Regions from separate parts of the Streptomyces sp. NPDC007875 genome, predicted to be linked through region 2. Evidence: riboswitches for the same ligand, from Rfam matches in the RefSeq annotation. Region 2 holds a riboswitch; each other region holds the start of a gene.
What was found. Region 2 has a riboswitch for S-adenosylmethionine ahead of ACFYOY_RS11040 (aminotransferase class V-fold PLP-dependent enzyme). Riboswitches for the same ligand answer to the same signal wherever they lie in the genome.
Positions count from the first base shown of each region.

Region 1 (6,397 bases), on a different contig from region 2:
GTCCGGCACCCGCCCCGCCCGCACCGAGGCGCGCAGCACCTCGCGTATGGCGGTGTGGAGCCGTTCGTGTTCGTCGTCGGTCAGCGCATTGGCCGGCCGCTGCGGATGGATCCGGGCCCGCCAAAGGATCTCGTCGCCGAGCAGGTTGCCGAGCCCGGCGATCACGGCCTGGTCGGTCAGGGTGGCCTTGAGGCGTCCGCGCCGCCCCGCCAGCAGCCGGTCGAGATCGGCCCGGCTCAGGGAGAGCGCGTCCGGGCCCTGATCGCCGAGGATCCGGTCGACGTCGGCGTCGGTGGCGGCGAGCCAGATGCCCTGGAGTTTGCGCTGGTCCTCGTAGCCGAGGCGGTGGCCGTCGTCGAGGTCGAAGGCGACGCGCTCGAACCGGCCGGCCGGTTCGGAGTCCGCCGCGCAGACCAGCCGCCCGGTCATGCCGAAGTGCAGCACGACCGTGGGCCCGTCGGTGGGGGCGATCAGCCACTTGCCGTGGCGGCGCGGTGCGGCGAAGCGGCGGCCCTTGAGATCGCGCTTCAGCCGCTGCGCGGTCACCCCGTGCAGCACACCCGCATCGGCCACCTCCGCCCGCTCGACGCGGTGGCCCTGGGCGCAGGAGGCGAGCGTTCGCCGGAACCCCTCGACATCCGGTAGCTCGGGCATAGCGTCAGGCTACGCCCGGGGGCTCCGTCGCGCGTCAAGGAGAACCACTCCTTGGGCGGCTTTCATCAGATAAAGTCCAAATTATGCGATTCATACGCTTCGCCCCGGGGGCGAGCGGTCGCAGCCATAGGCTGTTCGCGGTCACACGGTGTCTGCCGTTCCTGGTCCTGGCGGCGGTGCTCAGCATCGAGCTCTCCCCCGCGCACACCCTCTACACCGGCCCCCTGCTCTCCCCGGCGCCGGCGCTGGCGGCGGTGACCATGGGGCCGTTCGGCACCGGCGGGGTGGCGCTGCTGGCCATGGCGGTCAGCGCGATCACCGCCACCCGCAACGCCGCCTGGGGCACCGAGATGGTGTACGCGAATCTGCTGGCCCTGCTGGTGGTGGCGCTCGCGAGCGTGGCGACCAGCGCGGTGCGGGTGCGCCGGGACCGGGAGCTGGCCCATATCCGCCGGATCGCCGAGGTGTCCCAGAACGTGGTGCTGCGGCCGCTGCCCGCCCGGATCGGTGCCGTGAACACCGCCAGCGTCTATATGGCGGCCGAGCGCGGAGCGCAGATCGGCGGGGACCTCTACGAGGCGATGTGCACCCGCTACGGAGTGCGGCTGATCGTCGGCGATGTGCGGGGAAAGGGGCTGGCCGCCGTGCGGTCCGCCGCGGCCGTGGTGGGCGCCTTCCGGGAGGCGGTGCACTACGAGCAGGACCTGGCCGAGGTGATGCACCGCTGTGCGGCCGCGCTGGCGCGCGAGTACGAACTGCTGGACCGCTCCCAGCTCCAGGACCCGCAGGAGCTGGAGGAGCAGTTCGTCACCGTCCTCCTCGCCCAGGTGTCGGACGAGTCGCTGGTCGAGCTGATCAACCGCGGCCATCCGCCGCCGCTGGTGATGCGCGAGCGCAAGGTGCGCTCCCTGGACCCGGCGCGCCCGCTGCCGCCGCTCGGCCTGGAGGAGTTCCTCAGCCCTCCCCCGATCCGCGTCGAGACCTTTCCGTTCCTGCCCGGTGACCGGCTGTTGCTGCACACCGACGGCGTGGTCGAGGCCCGCAACCACTACAACGAGTTCTTTCCGCTGCACCGGACCATGGAGACGCTGGACGGCGCCACCCCGGGCGAGTATCTGGACCGGCTGCGTCACGCCCTGGTCCGGCATGCCGAGGGACGACTGGCGGACGACGCGGCCATGGTCCTCATCGAGCGGGCCATCGGCGGCGCGCGGCGGCCGTTCCTCTGAGCGGCATCCACCGTGCCGTCGGCCCGCGTTGGCCACTTCGGCATGGGTTGACGCCCTCGCGGAGCGCGACGACACTGTCAGGGACGGTCACGATTGTCAGCGCCCACCGTGCGGAATCCCCGCTCGGGTGGGTCATCGGCCCCGGCTCGCTGACAGGCAACCCTTGTCCCGCGACGGGGTGCCCCCGGGTGACGACCAGGTTCCGTCGGCGTGGACGGGACAAGCGCGGTCTCGCTGCCTCGCGAGCCCCCGATGATGGGATCGGTGAGATGCCCAGGACCGACAGCGACGGGGGCGGCGCCCGTCGGCGTCCCCGGCCGTGGTCCCCGCTCCGCCGTCTCCACCTCCTGACCAGACGTCTGCACATCGACCTGCTGCGCATCTGCAGCGCCGCCAGTCCAGCCGTCTGAATCGACGCGGTCACCGAGCGCGGCCCAGCGTGCCGGGGTCGGGTGTGTCCCGGCACCGTCCCGGCGAACGCCCCGCGCGGGCTTCCCTTCCGTTGCGCCATCGGCGCCGCCCAGACCGGCGGGCCGGGGCTCCGTCCTTGCCTTGGAGAGCCATGTCCGAGACGTTTCCGGTCAGTTCAGGTCCTGCCGCTCTTCTCGACCCCGACCCCTGCTCACCCCGCCCCCGGATCGCCTCGCCGGCCGCGCCGCACCGGTTCCGCAGCCGCATCGGCGTCGACCTCGCCGGTGGCTTCTATCCGGTGCCGCATCGCTATCGGCTCTATCTCTCCGCGAGCTGTCCGCTCTCGCTGCGCGTCTCCATCACCCTCGAACTGCTCGGGCTGCGGGACACCGTCGCCACCGCCCTCGTCGGCCTCCCGGACGACACTCCCGAGGCGTTCGCCGCGCTGCGCGGGGCCTACGAGGCCACCTGGCACCGCTACGGCGGACCGGTGGACGCGCCCGCGCTGTGTGACGGCTGGACCGGACGTGTCGTCAGCAATCACACGCCCGACATCCTGCGCGACCTCGCCGGCCATCTGAGCGACCACGGCGGAACCGGACGTCCCCGGCTGCGCCCGGCGCCCCGCGCCGCGGACATCGACGCCCTCCGGGAACTCCTCGACGACGACATCACCCACGCCGCACGGCAGGCCGGGACGGCGCACGAGGCGCAGTGCCGGGAGGCGGCGCTGGAGCGGCTGCTGACCGCCCTCGGCCGGCTCGACCGCAGGCTGGCGGCCGCGCCGTACGCGCTGGGCGACGAGCTGACCGCCGCCGATGTGGACCTGTGGGTGGCCCTCGTCCAGCTCGACACCGAGCACCGGCTCCGCCTGGACGCCGACGCGGCCCAGCGGGTCTCCCGCCATGGGCAGCTACGCGCCTATGTGCGGCGGCTGCACGCCCATCCGGCCTTCCACACCACGATTCCGGAGGCCCTCCAGGACGACGTGTCCTGAGCTCGGGTCCAGGACCAGGCGCCCTGTCCGGCGGCTCGGCTCAGGACAGGGCGGCTGGGGCGTCGCCGAACTCGCCCATCGCCCCGGCCACGATGGCCTCCAGCCGGGCGTGGTGGGCGCCGCGCCAGTAGACCCGCTCGCAGACCGTGCAGCGGGCGAAGACCTCGTACGTGCGCCGGGTGCCGTGCTGGAGCAGCTCCCGGACCGACTCCTTGTCGGCGTCCTCCAGCGGGCCGTTGCACGCGGTGCAGCGGGTCCAGGGCGCCAGGCTCGGGGTGAACCGGCCGAGGACATCCCGCAGTTGCTCATCGGGGCGGTCGCTGTAGACATACGCCCCGGCCCACAGCTCACGGCGGCGCAGCAGTCCCCGGTCGCGGGAGAGCAGCACCCGGCGCTGGGCGGCGGAGCGTGCGGCCAGCTCGGGGTCGCCGATGTCCTCGCTCTCGTACGCGGCGTCCACGCCCAGCAACCGCAGCCGGCGCGCGAGCGTGCCCAGGTGCACATCGAGCAGAAAGCGCAGCGGCGCGCCCGGCACCCGCTGGGGGCGGACGACCGGATGGACCTCCACGGTCTCCCCCGCGCTCGGCACATGCGAGACGGCGGTCTCCTCGCCGTTCACCACCAGTCGGCCGACCTCGGTGAGCGGGACCCCGAGCGACTCGACGACATGGCCGAGGGTGGAGGCGCCGTCGGTGACCACGGCCGTCCAGGGGCGGCGCCGCTCCGGGACGGCGAAGAACCGCAGTTCAGGGGCGAGGCTGAGGTGGATCTCGGGTCCGTTCACACCGCCAGCATGCCAGCCGAGCCCGGCCTGGGGCGACGGCGTTTCGGGTCCGGCCCCGGGCCTGACGATCATGGAAGCGGCCGCCGGCGGGAACGCGTCGCATCATGGTCGCGGCCGCGCCCGCATGACCGTCGGCCGGTGTGTCAGTCCGCCGGTGGGGCCGCCTTGGCCCGGTCGCGCCGCCGCTTGCGGCGCCAGGCCACCATCCGCAGATACTCCTCGTACAGCACCCGGCCCAGCAGCGCGCCGCCGAAGACCACGTATCCGACGCCGACCAGCCAGGACTGGACGACCAGGACGGTGCCGACCGGACCGTAGGAGACGGCGTTGGAGGCGATCAGCGGGGAGAACACCAGCTGGGAGAAGACCCGCAGCCCCAGCAGCCCGACGCCGGTGGCCAGCGCGCCGGGCAGCAGGGCGCCCCAGCTGATCCGCCCGCCCAGCAGCAGCCGCTGCGACCACCAGAAGAACAGCACCGTGCCCAGCACCGCCACCAGCACCCGCGAGATGCCGGGCTCCAGATGGGCGGAGAGCAGCAGATAGCAGATCAGCACCACGAACCACACCAGATGGCGCCAGGCGGTGTGCCAGCGGCCGGCCGGAAGCTCCCACACCTTCTCGTAGCCGACCTGCAGCACCGCGCCGAAGCGCAGGCTGAAGACGGCCAGCGTGGCCAGACCGAAGGCGGTGGTGGACTCCAGCGCCTGCTTGGGCGGGGCGAACAGCTCCTGCACCTCGTCCCGCGAGGTCGAGGAGAGCCCGAGGCCCTCGGCCAGCCACTGGGCGAATCCGAGCCGGTCCACCGGATCAGCCGCGGCGACCACGATCAGCAGGGGTACCAGGGTGAGAAAGCCCAGCGCGGCGAAGCCCATCGCACGGTGCAGCAGCTCGAAATCACTGCCCCGCCGCCATCCGCGTCCGATCGCGGACCGGTGGAACGCGTCCTCCAGCCGCCGCCACCACCTGGGCCCCCGGGAGCCGGACGCGGACCGATGCTCGGACATACACCCACTCCCCTACCGGCGCCACCGGCTCAGCCCCCGGCAGGCGGGAACGCGCGCCGGGCGGCGCGCGCGCCACGGGCCCCCTTCGGCAGGGGTGTCGGTCAGTACGGGTGTCGGTCGGGCTTGTCCATCCATGCCTTGTACGCCTCGGCACCCATCGGCGCTGGACGCCCCGCGGATCGATCGTTTTGTCCAGGAAGTTTTCGTTTGATCCAGATTACCCGCCGAGCGCCGGCCTCTCACGCCGTGGCCATGACCGGGGCCCCGCTGTCCGCGTCGATGACGCTGACCCGGACGGCGGGCTCGCGCACCGTGTCCAGGCTGGCCGCGGCGTCCACCGCGAAGAGCACCAGAACGGGCCTCGCGGCCGCGCCGCCGCCGTGCACCCCGGCGAACTGGAGGATGCGCCAGCCGCCGTCGTCCCAGTGGTCCAGCAGCGCGGAGCGCACCACGCGGGAGGCGCTCTGCCAGGCGCGCGAGCGCTCCAGCAGTTCGACGGTCGCGGCGACCGGGACCGCCGCCGGGACTCCGGTCGCGGTGAGCGGATGTCCGGCGTCGGCGAGCGGATGTCCGGCGTCGGCGAGCGGATGTCCGGTCGCGGCGAGCGGGTGCGCGGTCGCGGCGAGCGGGTGCCCGGTGATCCGCAGTCGCAGCCGGCGCAGCGGCATCCGCCAGCGGCGGTCCGGATCGGCGGAGAGGGCCGTCAGAACCGCCGCCGCGGCCAGGACCAGACACAGCGCCGCGGCCGGACGGCGGGCCGCCGCGGTCCACCAGGGCTGCTGGGCCAGGGCCGCCGCGACCCCGCCCGCGAGAACCGCGGCGGCGCGGGCGAAGGCGCGCCAGGTGAGGGGGGCGTCCTGCCGTGCCGTACAGCCGCAGGAGGCGCCGGGGGCGGCGGTGCGGGCGTAGCCGAGATAGCCGAGGAAGCCCGCGCCGAGGACGGCGGCCGCCGCTCCCGGGAGCGCGGTGGCGGGTGACGCCAGCAGCGCGGCGGCGACGAAGAGTTCGCCCGCGCCGAGGACGCGGAGGACGAGCGCGGCCCGGCCGCCGTCGCGCAGCAGCCGTGCGAGCGCGGTACGGGGCGCCTGCCGGGCGGCGCCCCGGCCGAACAGCTTGCCCGCCCCGGCCGGTCCGAGCACCCCGGCGAGCAGCAGCGGGGCGAGGGCGCAGACCAGGGCGCTCACCGCCGCCTCCCCGCACCGGGCGCGACCGCGACCCGCACGAGGTCCACGGAGCCGTCGGACGGCCGCCACGCGCCCAGGACCTGAGCGCTCTGCCCGATGGTGAGCCGGGACAGATCGGCGGTGGGCGAGGCATC
Region 1 is NZ_JBIADZ010000019.1:68,122-74,518, reverse strand. Features, by position in the region: gene ACFYOY_RS32360 (Fpg/Nei family DNA glycosylase) at 1-654, opposite strand, end outside; gene ACFYOY_RS32355 (PP2C family protein-serine/threonine phosphatase) at 738-1,883, shown strand; SAM riboswitch class IV at 1,969-2,115, shown strand; gene ACFYOY_RS32350 (glutathione S-transferase C-terminal domain-containing protein) at 2,446-3,291, shown strand; gene ACFYOY_RS32345 (Mut7-C RNAse domain-containing protein) at 3,332-4,075, opposite strand; gene ACFYOY_RS32340 (ribonuclease BN) at 4,219-5,079, opposite strand; gene ACFYOY_RS32335 (MauE/DoxX family redox-associated membrane protein) at 5,319-6,263, opposite strand; gene ACFYOY_RS32330 (cell wall protein) at 6,260-6,397, opposite strand, start outside.
Region 1: linked by a shared signal. The riboswitch ahead of ACFYOY_RS32350 (glutathione S-transferase C-terminal domain-containing protein) and the one ahead of ACFYOY_RS11040 (aminotransferase class V-fold PLP-dependent enzyme) in region 2 are both predicted to bind S-adenosylmethionine.

Region 2 (6,397 bases):
CGGACTCGGCGGTACCTCCGCTGTCACCCCGGATGAGTGATCAACCGCGCGAAGGTTCGAGCCGACCTTAGTGACCCCGCCGTGATCCGTTCAAATCCCAACGGCAAAAAAGTCGCTCCGGAAGGGCATCTTTTACGAATGTCACACGGGCAGTGATGGTCGATTGACGCTCCGCTGACATCAGAAGTGGTGCGAGGTCGACCTCTGAAGAGAGTTCGGGCCCGGAGTCACAGACACCCAGAAACACAGGAACCGGGGAGACGGGAATAACGGAGATACGGGATACGACGCCTCAGGTACGGGCAAGTCGCTTCAGCAGCAGCGCGGATGCCACGGGGCGCGCTCCGGCGCGCGCCACTCCGTCGGCCACCTCGCGGTCAGTGGACACCACCACCACCGGCCGGCCGGGCGGCTCCGCCCGCACGATCTGGCGGATCAACTCATCCGCCGTCACCCCGGGCTTGCTGAACAGCACCCGCACCCCGCGCGGCGGCGCGAGCAGCACCGGCGCGGCCAGTTCGGCCCCGTCGAAGACACAGGTCATCTCCGCGCCCGTCTGGGCCGCGAGCACCGCGAGACCGCCCAGCAGCCGCAGCCGCTGCTTCTCCAACGGCATCGTGGGATAGCCGGTCTTGGTGACGTTGTAGCCGTCCACCACCAGATGCGCCTGCGGCAGCGCGAGCAGCTGGTCCAGCAGGGCCGGGTCCATCTCCGACAGCGCCCTGGTCGCTATGTCCTTCGGCGTCATCTTCCCCGGCTCCACTGCGTCCACCGTGTCCGCCGGGCGCATCGAGGCGGGCGGCAGGGCCAGTTCACGCCGCAGCCCCTGCGCCGCGTCCAGCACCGTGTCCAGCAGCAGCCGCAGCCGCATGTCCTCCACGCTGCGCCCCTCGCGCACCGCCCGACGGCTGGCCTCCAGCGCCGACTCCGCCTCCGCGAGCCGGCCCCGCAGCCGCCGCGCCTCGCTGTCCGCGGTGGCCTGACGGGCCGCCGCCTCCGCCCGTACGGCCTCCAGCTCCGCCTCGGCCTTGCGCAGCGCGGCCGCGCCCCGCCGCACATCGCTCTGCGCGCTGCGCAGCTTGCGCTGCAGCCCGTCGTTCTCCTTGCGGGCGGCCTCCAACTCGGTGCGCGTCCGGTCCGTCTCATGCCGGGTGGCCGCCTTGGCCTCGGCGAGTTCGTCGCGCAGCCGCTGCAGCTCGCGCGCCGCCTCCTCGCCGGCCCGCTCGGCGGAGGCCCGCTGGGCTTCCTCGCCCGCCGCCTCGACCAGCTTGACCCAGCCCACCGGCCGCAGCACATACGCCACCGCCGCCACATCCACCGGATCGGCCGCGGCGGGCGGCGAGCCGCCCTCGATGGCCTCGGCCAGCTCCCGCTGGGTCTCCCGCAGCCGTCCCGCGATCCGCTGCCGGAAGACGGGGTCGCTCTCCACCGCGGCGGCCATCGCGTTGCCCGCGAACTTGGCGCGGCGGGTCGGGGTGAAACGGGCGTACTGCCGCAGCTGGGTGGGCAGCTCGGTGACCGTCAGCCCGCCGAAGGCGTCCGCGACCAGCGCCACCACCCGCCGCCGCACCCCTTCCGGCAGCGGGCGGTCCAGCGCCTCGGTGACGCCCTCGGCGTCACCGGCCGCCCCGGGGTCGCCGGTCCGCTCCACCACCTGTCATCGCTCCGTTCTCAGGCGCTCAGGCCGGTACTCGGACGGTCCACGAGTTCTACCTGGTCGACCGCGTTGCACCAGCGACAGCGCACTGACTCAATGGTCTCACTGAGCACCTCGCGTTCCTCGACACTGGGTTCCCCGGCCAAGTCGAGATGCACATACTCCACGGCTCTGGTCGAGCGGGTCACATCGAACCGGGTGAGGTTGCCGCACAGTGTGCAACGCCAGCGGGTCCGGTCGGTCGGCAGGGGCACGGCCATGATTGCGGGTCCTCGCTTCTCGGCTCGTCGGCGGCGTCCTGTAACCCTACGGCCTGAGCCTTGCCCCGCGCCGGGCCCGTCCCGCCCGCGCCCCGACGGGAGCGCGGCGAGGCACTCTGTGGAGGTTGCGCCCGGTACGGAATGATCTGACCATGATCGAGACGTCGTCGGGGCGCGGCCGCCCCTGGATGGCGGGGCCCGGCCGCCCGTGGGTGACATACGGCCTGATCGTGAGCTGCTGCCTGCTCTTCGTCATCGGACCGGCCTCGGGGCTCAACCCCGGCTATGGCACGGGCGGGCGGCTGGTGGAGGCCCAGTCCACGTACTTCGAGCGCTGGGGAGTGGTGCCCAGCGCCCTGTGGAGCGGCGCCCCCGACCAGCCGCTCGCCCCGCTGACCGCGCTGTTCGTGCACGGAAACTGGCTGCATCTGCTCGGCAACATGCTGTTTCTCTACGTCTTCGGGGCGATGACCGAGGAGCGGATGGGACGAGTCCAGTTCGCCGTCTTCTACCTCGTCACCGGCTATCTGGCGCTGCTCGGCTACGCCGCCGCGCACGCCGACTCCGCCCAGACCCTGGTGGGCGCCTCCGGGTCCATTTCCGGGGTGCTCGGCGCCTTCTTGTGGCTGTTTCCCCGGGCCAGGGTGACCAGTCTCTTTCCGTTTCTGTTCTTTCTGCCGCTGCGCTTTCCGGCCTGGGCGGTGCTGATCTTCTGGGTGGCCCTCCAGTGGCTGGCCGCCCGGCAGGCCGACGACCGCCCCGGTGTCGCCTATCTCGCCCATCTCGTGGGCTTCACGCTCGGCTTTCTCTACGCGTGGGGGCGGTTCGGGAGGACGACTAGAGTGGGCGGCGCAGCCAGGGCCAGTGAGGGAGAAAGCCAGCCGTGATCACTTCGATCGTGCTCATCAAGACCAGCGTGGACCGGATTCCGGAGACCGCCGAGAAGATCGCCGCGCTGGAGAACGTGAGCGAGGTCTACTCGGTCACCGGCGCGCACGATCTGATCGCGATGGTGCGGGTGGCCCGGCACGACGACCTCGCGGACATCATCACGGGGCAGATCAGCAAGCTGCCGGGGGTGGCCTCGACCGAGACGCACATCGCCTTCCGGACGTACTCGCAGCACGACCTCGAGGCGGCGTTCGCGATCGGTCTGGACGGCTAGCGCCACACCCCCGGCCCCGCGGCCCCGGCACCCCCCGGGGCCCAGGGCTCCCTCAGCCCTCCGACCCCCGGAGCCCAGCGGCTCGCTCCCTCAGCCCCCGGCGTCCCCGGGGCACAGGGGCTCAGCCGCGGTCCGGGACGCAGCGGCCGTCCTCGGTGCGGTAGCTCCACCGGGCCCCCTCACGCACCAGCTCCTTCACGGCGCCGACGAACCGCTCGACATGCTCGTCCGGGGTGCCCGCCCCGAAGCTGACCCGGATCGCGTTCAGCGAGCGCTCCCCCGGCGCGGCCTCCGGCGCACCGCATTCGCCCGGCTCGTCGGGCTCGCTGTCCAGCAGGGTGCGGACCAGCGGATGCGCGCAGAAGAGCCCGTCGCGTACGCCGATGCCGTACTCCGCGGAGAGCGCCGCCGCGAAGTGGGAGCTGTTCCAGCCCTCCACCACGAACGACAGCACTGCGACCCGGGGGGCGTCGTCGCCGAACAGCGAGAGCACCCGCACCTCGGGCACCTCGGCCAGCCCCGTCCGCACCTTCTCGATCAGCTCCCGCTCACGGGCGACCAGGCCCTCGAAACCGGCCTCGGACAGCGCCCTGCACGCCGACGCGATCGCGTAGACGCCGATGACGTTCGGCGAGCCCGCCTCGTGCCGGGCGGCGGTGGTGTGCCACTCGACGTCGAGACCGCCGTCGTCCCTGCGCGTCACCTTACGGCTGGCGCCACCACCCGCCAGATACGGCCGGGCCTCCCGCAGCCAGTCCGCCCGACCGGCCAGCACACCGGCGCCGAAGGGCGCGTACAGCTTGTGCCCGGAGAAGGCCACCCAGTCGACGTCGGCCTCCGCGATGTCCACCGGGTGGTGCGGGGCCAGCTGCGCGGCGTCCAGGACGATACGGGCGCCGTGTGCGTGCGCGGCCGCGGCCAGCTCCCGCACCGGCCACAGCTCACCGGTCACATTGGACGCGCCGGTCACACAGACCAGCGCCGGGCCCTCGGCGCGCCCGGCGAGCGCCTTCTCCAGCGTCTCCACTGCCTGCCGCGGGGAGCGCGGGGCGCTGAGGTAGCGGACGGTGACGTCCTTCCGCTGCTCCCAGGGCAGCAGCGAGGCGTGGTGCTCGGTCTCGAAGACGAAGACCTCGGTGCCCCGCGGCGCCACGGCGGCCAGGAGGTTGAGCGAATCGGTGGTGGAGCGGGTGAAGACGACCTGGTCGTCCTCGCGGCAGCCGAGGAAGGCGGCGACGTCCTTACGGCTGTTCTCGAAGAGGTCGGTGGACAGCTGCGAGAGGTAGCCCGCCCCGCGGTGCACGCTGCCGTAGTACGGGGCGTACGCGGCGATGTCGTCCCAGACCCGCCGCAGCGCGGGGGCGCTGGCGGCGTAGTCGAGCGCCGCGTAGGTCACCTCGCCCCCGGTGACCAGGGGCACCAGGACATCGCTGCCCAGCACGGGCAGCGGCCCACGGGCGGCGACGGAGGAATCGGCGGAGGCGGCGGAATCGGCAGAGACGGAGGCGGCGGCAGAAGGGCGCGCGGACATGGCGAAGTCTCCCGGGAGGATCAAAGGCGTGAGAATGCGTGACGCGCACAAAGACGGCGGTGAGCCGACCGTCAGGGCGCGGAAAGTCGCTCGACGCACGGCCATACCGCGCGGAGCACAAGAGGGGAAACGGGCCGCTCGGCCCTAGCGCATTCGCTGCATCACGGAAGAACTCCCTCGACCACCAGGACCCCTAGTGCGAGGGGTCCGCGCTTGCCGCCGGCCTCGCTGCCAGGCGGCCTGGTCATCACCCGGGGCACCCCGCCACGGACGGAGGGTTGCCGGACAGCGGGCCGGGGCCGTAGTCGCTGTCACTCGTGACCTGGTCAGGAGTATGCCATGCCGGACGGCGGCGCCCATGCCCTGTCCGCATCCCGGACAGGGCACGGACAGAACATGGGCGCCGTAAGGGCAACGCCTATGCGTGAGTGGCCCGTACCCACCGCTCCAGGACGTCGCGCGCCGCGCCCGAGTCGATCGACTCGGCGGCCCGCGCGACACCCGCCGCGATCCGCTCCGCCAGGGGCTTGTCCCCCGGCTCCGGCTCGAGCGCCACCAGCGCCGCCGCCGAGTTCAGCAGTACCGCGTCCCGGACCGGGCCCTGCTCGCCCGCCAGCAGCCGCCGCGCCACATCGGCGTTGTACGAGGCGTCCGCGCCGCGCAGGGCCTCCACGGGGGCCCGCTCGATGCCCACGTCGCGGGGGTCGAGGGTCTCCTGGCGCACGGCGCCGCCCCGGACCTCCCACACCTGGGAGGTCGTGGTCACGGTGAGCTCGTCCAGCCCGTCGTCGCCGCGGACGACCAGCGCGGAGGAGCCCCGCTCGGCCAGCACCCCGGCGATGATGGGCGCCATCCGGGCGTCGGCGACGCCGGTCGCCTGGCACTTCACCCGCGCCGGGTTGGTCAGCGGGCCGAGCAGGTTGAACGGAGTGGCGACGCCCAGCTCGCGGCGGGCCGAGGCGACATGCCGCAGCGACGGGTGGAACTTCACCGCGAAGCAGAAGGTGATCCCCGCCTCCTCCGCGACCTCCACCACCCGCTCCGGGGTGATGTCCAGGTTGACGCCGAGCTTCTCCAGCACGTCGGAGGCGCCGCTGGCGGAGGACGAGGCGCGGTTGCCGTGCTTGACGACCCGCGCGCCGGTACCGGCGACGACCAGCGCGGACATGGTGGAGATATTGACGGTCTTGGCGCGGTCGCCGCCGGTGCCGACGATGTCCACCGTCTCCCCGGGCACCTCGATCACCTTGGCGTGCTCGTACATGGCCCGCACCAGACCGGCCACTTCGGAGACCGTCTCGCCCTTGGAGCGCAGCGCGATCGCGAAACCGGCGATCTGGGCGTCGGTGGCCTCGCCCCGCATGATCCGGTCCATGGCCCAGGCGGTGTCGTCGGCATCGAGGTCCCGGCCGGCGATCAGCGAGGTCAGTACGTCCGGCCAGGTGCGGGCCGTCGCGGTGCTGTCGCCTCCGGCGGGGGTCACAACGTCCATGGTCCGCTCCTGGATCCGTGGGGGTGGGCAGGGAAGGGGCCGCGCACGTCAGCGGCCCGCCGCCAGCCTATCGGCAGCACGACCAGGGCCCCGGCCGGACCGTGTGGTCCGGGCCGGGGCCCTGGTCTGTGGCGTCAGCTGACGTGCGAGAGCGGTACGGCGGAGATCAGTGGTGGCCGTGGCCGCTGGTGATCTCGTGGTACTCCTCGCGGGTCGGCTTCGGAATGACGTTGTCCTCGCCGTAGTAGCCCTTGGAGAGCTTCGAACGGATCCGCTGCGCGGGCGTCACCTT
Region 2 is NZ_JBIADZ010000004.1:371,495-377,891, forward strand. Features, by position in the region: gene ACFYOY_RS11020 (NYN domain-containing protein) at 293-1,654, opposite strand; gene ACFYOY_RS11025 (hypothetical protein) at 1,672-1,917, opposite strand; gene ACFYOY_RS11030 (rhomboid family intramembrane serine protease) at 2,070-2,804, shown strand; gene ACFYOY_RS11035 (Lrp/AsnC family transcriptional regulator) at 2,801-3,082, shown strand; gene ACFYOY_RS11040 (aminotransferase class V-fold PLP-dependent enzyme) at 3,204-4,613, opposite strand; SAM riboswitch class IV at 4,818-4,936, opposite strand; gene trpD (anthranilate phosphoribosyltransferase) at 5,032-6,105, opposite strand; gene ACFYOY_RS11050 (ubiquinol-cytochrome c reductase cytochrome b subunit) at 6,272-6,397, opposite strand, start outside.

Region 3 (6,397 bases), on a different contig from region 2:
CAGGTTCATCCCGTCCCGGATGGGGTTGACCAGCGCCACGTCCGCCAGTCGGTAGGCGGCCAGCGACCGTGCGAAGTCGTCCTTCACATGCAGGGCGACCGGGGTCCAGCCCTCCGTGCCGTACTCGGCGTTGATCTCATCCGCGATCCGCCGCACCCGCTCGGTGTAGTCGCGGTAGACCGCGAGGTCCTGGCGGGAGGGGTAGGCGAAGGCCACATGCACCACGCGCTCCCGCCACTCGGGGTGGGTCTCCAGCAGCCGCCGGTAGGCCAGCAGCCCGCGCACGATGTTCTTGGACAGCTCGGTGCGATCCACCCGGACGATCGACTTCCGGTCCGGCCCGATCTGCGCCCGCAGACTGGTCAGCCGTTCGTCCACATCCGCCTGCCGCGACCGCTGCCGCAGGAAGTCCGCGTCCGCGCCGAGGCCGTGGACGCCCAGCCGGGTCTCCCGTCCCTCGAAGCGCACGGCCGTCGCCGCGCCCTCGCCGTTACCGTCACCGTCGCCGTCCCGGACGATCTCCGCGCCCAGCACGGCCGCGCAGCAGTCGGCGAAGGCATCGGCCCAGCGCTCGGTGAGGAACGCGGCGCGGTCGCCGCCGAGGATGCCGCGCAGCACACCCGCCGCGACGTCGTCCGGCAGCAGCCGGTAGTAGTCCGGCGGGGCCCAGGGGGTGTGCGAGAAGTGACCGATCCGCAGATCGGGGCGCCGCTCGCGGAGCATCGCGGGCACCAGCGCCAGGTGGTAGTCCTGCACCAGGACGACGGCCTCGTCCACCGCCTCCTCGGCGAGTGCGTCCGCGAAGGCCGCGTTATACGTCTCGTAGGCCGCCCACTGGTCGGCGAACTCCGCGTCGAAGACCGGCTCGACCGGGGTCTGGTAGAGCAGATGGTGGATGAACCACAGCACCGAATTGGCGATGCCGTTGTACGCGGCGGCGAAGACATCCGGTGCGATGTCGAGCATCCGCACCTGCTGGCCGCCGGTGTCACCGGGGTTCAGATGGCTCTCCCCGGCGCGCCGGGCCGCCTCGCGATCACCCTCCCCGAGCGCCGCGCACACCCACACCGCGTTCGCGTCGGTTCCGATGGCGCTGAGGCCGGAGACCAGCCCGCCACCGCCGCGCCGGGCGGTGAGCGAGCCGTCCTCGCCCAGGGTGTACGAGACCGGGCCGCGGTTGGACGCGACCAGGATCGGAGCGGTGCGCGGAACTGCCATATCGCGAGCCTAGCCAGCCACGACCCCGCGCAAACGTACGTACGGTTTCTTGCCCCGTAGGCGGTATGGGGCGGCCTGTTTCCGCCCGTAGGGGCTATCGCGTGATGCCCCCACCGGGGCGGTCACGCCGCGCCGCGTGTACGCATCACGCCGCGCGCCGCTCCGCGTACTCCGGTATCTCGATCATCGGCGGCCGCTCCTCGGTGTCCACGTCCGTGGTGCGCGGCTCGAAGCCGTTGTCGCCCCGGTCGAACTGGGTCAGCCGCGGCCGCACCAAATGGCCCCGGGCCAGCCGCAGCTGTGCGGTGCGGTAGATCGCGGCGGCCATCCGGCCGAGCGCCAGCCCGTCCTGGTGGCGGTGTTTGCGCACCCCGATGTCCACCTGGCCGAGTGCGTCGAGACCCACCGTGTGCAGCGCGTCGACCAGCAGCCCCAGCTCGACCCCGTAGCCGACCGGGAAGGGCAGCCGCTCCAGCAGCGTGCGGCGTGCCGCGTACTCACCGCCCAGCGGCTGGACGAATCCGGCCAGCTGGGGCCAGTGCAGATTCAGCAGCGGGCGGGCGACCAGCTCGGTGACCCGGCCGCCCTGGCCCGCCACCTCGCCGAGCGGGCGGTCGTACATGCCCTTCACCAGCTGCAGCGTGGGGTCGGTCAGCAGCGGACCGACGATCCCCGAGACAAAGCGCGGATCGAATTCCCGCAGGTCGGCGTCGATGAAGCAGATGATGTCGCCGCTCGTGGCCAGCAGGGACCGCCACAGCACCTCGCCCTTGCCGGGCAGCGCGGGCAGCCGGGGCAGCAGCGAGTCGCGGGGGACGACGGTGGCGCCCGCCGCCGCGGCGACCTCGGCGGTGCGGTCCGTCGAGCCGGAGTCCAGCACCACCAGCTCGTCCACCAGCGGCGCCGCCTCGCTCATCAGCTCCCGGCGGATCGTCGCGGCGATCTCGCCGACCGTGGCCTCCTCGTTCAGGGCGGGCAGGACCACGCTCAGGGTCGTCGCCGAGCCCCGCTTCGCGTCCAGCAGGCGGTCCAGCGGCCGGTCGTCGGCCGACCAGGAGCGGTGCTTCAGCCAGCGCTCCACCTCATCCAGCACCTGTGTCTCTCCCTGCCGTGGTCGCTGTGATCCATCTCGCGCTTCGGACGGCTAGCTCAACCATCCGGGCCTTCGGTTACAGTCTTGAACAACGCACATGGCCGTCGTATGTCGGGGTCGACCTCGGTGTTTACCGAGGAAGCCCGTGATGATGCCGTGCTCACAAACGCCCGGGTCCGCCCGGTGCCATACCGCTCATCCAGAGGGGCAGAGGGAACGGCCCGTTGAAGCCCCGGCAACCCTCCAGCTGATCTCGCATTCCGCAGCGAGGCTCCCAGCTCGGGAAGGTGCCAATTCCGTCTCGTGGCGAAATGCGTCGCGAGGAAGATGAGGAGAAAGGGCCTCGCCATCCATGGCTGTGCAGTCAGTAGAAAGCTCAACCACTTCCTCCGCCTCCGACCCCTCCGGTGCCTTCGGTCCCGCCATCGCATTGTCCTGCCGGGAGTGCGGTGAGCGGTTCGATCTGGGCCCGATCTTCGCGTGTGAGGTCTGTTTCGGGCCGCTCGAGGTCGCGTACGAGCTGCCGGCCGGCGACCCGGAGGAGCTGCGCCGGCGGATCGAGGCCGGTCCGAACAGCATCTGGCGCTATGCCCCGCTGCTGCCCGTCCCCGCGGACGTGGCGGACCTGCCCAGCCTGCACCCCGGTTTCACCCAGCTGGTGAAGGCCGACAACCTCGCCCGTGAGCTCGGCGTCACCGGTGAGCTGCACATCAAGGACGACTCCGGCAACCCCACCCACTCCTTCAAGGACCGGGTCGTCGCCATCGCCGTCCAGGCCGCCCGCACCTTCGGCTTCACCACCCTCTCCTGCTCCTCCACCGGCAACCTCGCCGGCGCGGTCGGCGCCGCGGCCGCCCGTGCGGGCTTCCGCTCCTGCGTCTTCATCCCGCACGACCTGGAGGCGGGCAAGGTCGTCATGGCCGCGGTCTACGGCGGTGAGCTGGTCGGCATCGAGGGCACCTACGACGACGTCAACCGCTTCTGCAGCGAGCTGATCGGCGACCCGGTGGGCGAGGGCTGGGGCTTCGTCAACGTCAATCTGCGGCCGTACTACGGCGAGGGCTCCAAGACCCTGGCGTACGAGATCTGCGAGCAGCTGGGCTGGCGGCTGCCGGACCAGATCGTCATCCCGATCGCCTCCGGCTCCCAGCTCACCAAGATCGACAAGGGGCTGAAGGAGCTGATCGCGATCGGTCTGGTCGAGGACAAGCCCTACAAGATCTTCGGCGCCCAGGCCGAGGGCTGCTCCCCGGTCTCCGCCGCCTTCAAGGCCGGCCATGACGTCGTCCGGCCGCAGAAGCCGCAGACCATCGCCAAGTCGCTGGCCATCGGCAACCCCGCGGACGGCCCGTACGTCCTGGACATCGCCCGCCGTACGGGCGGCGCGGTGGAGGACGTGAACGACGAGCAGATCGTCGACGCGATCAAGCTGCTCGCCCGCACCGAGGGGATCTTCGCGGAGACCGCGGGCGGGGTGACCGTCGGCGTGACCAAGAAGCTGATCGAGGACGGTCTGCTCGACCCGTCCCTGACGACCGTCGTGCTCAACACCGGCGACGGCCTCAAGACCCTCGACGCGGTGGCCCCCACCACCGGTCCCTCTGCCATCATCCGCCCCACCCTTGACTCGTTCCGAGAGGCTGGTCTCGCATGAGCGTCAACGTCCGAATCCCGACCATCCTGCGCACGTACACCGCCGGTCAGGCCGAGGTCCCCGCCGAGGGCGCGACCCTCGCCGAGGTTCTGGCGGACCTGGAGAAGAACCACCAGGGCATCGCGGCCCGCGTCCTGGACGACACCGGCAAGCTCCGCCGCTTCGTCAACGTCTACGTCAACGACGACGACGTCCGCTTCGCCGACGGCCTGGCCACGGCGACCCCGGACGGTGCCGGGATCTCGATCATCCCGGCGGTCGCGGGCGGCTGCTGACCCCGCGTCCACCCTCCTCACCTTTGGCATCGCCCCGTCCGGGGACAACCGGACGGGGCGATTCCGTGTGTGGAATCGCGATACAGTTGCCCGGATTCCCCGATGGCCCCCGGGCCGGAACCACATATGAGAACTCGTCAAGTTGTGCGTAAAGTGTGAGCACGAATTGTCGGGTTGGTTCCCTATGCCCCGCCCGGATTGCCCGAACTTCACATAAATTCTCACTTTTAACCGTTCGACCGCGCCCAGAATTCTCGTCCGATTGACCTGTTGCAGAGGGCGTTGGGACGGATACATTCAGCGGCGGTCGACGCGTTCCGGCGCACACCCCCCACATCCGGGGGGTGAGGTCTGACCCGGGTCCGCGGAGTGCGGTCCTGCGCAAGGGCCAGCAATAGGGGAGTTAGGAATGGCTCAGGGCACCGTCAAGTGGTTCAACGCGGAGAAGGGGTACGGCTTCATCGCGGTCGACGGTGGTGCGGACGTGTTCGTCCACTACAGCGCGATCCAGATGGACGGGTACCGCACCCTCGAGGAAGGCCAGCGGGTCGAGTTCGAGATCTCGCAGGGTCAGAAGGGCCCGCAGGCCGACATGGTCCGCGTGGCCGTAGGCTGACGCGCCGACGCGACGCAGCTGAACAGTACAGTCCGAAGGGTCCGTGTCCCGAACAGGGTACGGACCCTTCGGCGTGTCCGCGCTGATCGTTACGAGTCGGCGCAGGGGCGGATGCCCACCCGTCACCCGGCCGCCGCCCCCCAAGGATGCCCTTCGGGCGCTTGCACTCTATAGGTCCGAGTGCTAATCATTGGCGTTAGCACTCTGACGTTGAGAGTGACAGAAGGACCGGGTCGGTGAGGCCCGCCAGGCCATGCGGGGCAAGGAACCGTACGGCAGGCAGGCCGTCCGTCGCGGGCGCCAGCGCGGTCCGGAGCAATCCACCCCGTCTTGGGAGGACCACTTCACATGGCCAAGATCATCGCGTTCGACGAGGAGGCGCGGCGCGGCCTCGAGCGCGGGATGAACCAGCTCGCCGACGCCGTCAAGGTCACCCTCGGCCCCAAGGGCCGTAACGTCGTCCTCGAGAAGAAGTGGGGCGCCCCCACGATCACCAACGATGGTGTTTCCATCGCCAAGGAGATCGAGCTCGAGGACGCGTACGAGAAGATCGGCGCCGAGCTGGTCAAGGAGGTCGCGAAGAAGACGGACGACGTCGCCGGTGACGGCACGACGACCGCGACCGTCCTCGCCCAGGCGCTGGTCAAGGAGGGCCTGCGCAACGTCGCCGCGGGTGCCAACCCGATGGCGCTCAAGCGGGGTATCGAGAAGGCCGTCGAGGCCGTCTCCGCCCAGCTTCTCGAGCAGGCCAAGGACGTGGAGACCAAGGAGCAGATCGCCTCCACCGCCTCCATCTCCGCCGCCGACACCCAGATCGGTGAGCTCATCGCCGAGGCGATGGACAAGGTCGGCAAGGAAGGTGTCATCACCGTCGAGGAGTCGCAGACCTTCGGGCTCGAGCTCGAGCTCACCGAGGGCATGCGCTTCGACAAGGGCTACATCTCCCCGTACTTCGCGACGGACATGGAGCGTATGGAGGCGTCGCTCGACGACCCGTACATCCTGATCGTCAACTCCAAGATCAGCAGCGTGAAGGACCTCCTCCCGCTGCTCGAGAAGGTCATGCAGTCGGGCAAGCCGCTGCTGATCATCGCCGAGGACGTCGAGGGCGAGGCCCTGGCCACCCTGGTCGTCAACAAGATCCGTGGCACCTTCAAGTCCGTCGCCGTCAAGGCCCCGGGCTTCGGTGACCGCCGTAAGGCCATGCTCGGTGACATCGCCATCCTCACCGGTGGCACCGTCATCTCCGAGGAGGTCGGCCTCAAGCTGGAGAACGCCGGGCTGGACCTGCTCGGCCGCGCCCGCAAGGTCACCGTCACCAAGGACGAGACCACCATCGTGGACGGCGCCGGCGACACCGACCAGGTGCAGGGCCGCGTCAACCAGATCCGCGCCGAGATCGAGTCCTCGGACTCGGACTACGACCGCGAGAAGCTCCAGGAGCGCCTGGCGAAGCTGGCCGGCGGCGTGGCCGTCATCAAGGCCGGTGCCGCCACCGAGGTCGAGCTCAAGGAGCGCAAGCACCGCATCGAGGACGCGGT
Region 3 is NZ_JBIADZ010000006.1:362,387-368,783, forward strand. Features, by position in the region: gene ACFYOY_RS16130 (trehalose-6-phosphate synthase) at 1-1,218, opposite strand, end outside; gene ACFYOY_RS16135 (glucosyl-3-phosphoglycerate synthase) at 1,364-2,311, opposite strand; SAM riboswitch class I at 2,504-2,645, shown strand; gene thrC (threonine synthase) at 2,664-3,965, shown strand; gene ACFYOY_RS16145 (MoaD/ThiS family protein) at 3,962-4,240, shown strand; gene ACFYOY_RS16150 (cold-shock protein) at 4,650-4,856, shown strand; gene groL (chaperonin GroEL) at 5,205-6,397, shown strand, end outside.
Region 3: linked by a shared signal. The riboswitch ahead of thrC (threonine synthase) and the one ahead of ACFYOY_RS11040 (aminotransferase class V-fold PLP-dependent enzyme) in region 2 are both predicted to bind S-adenosylmethionine.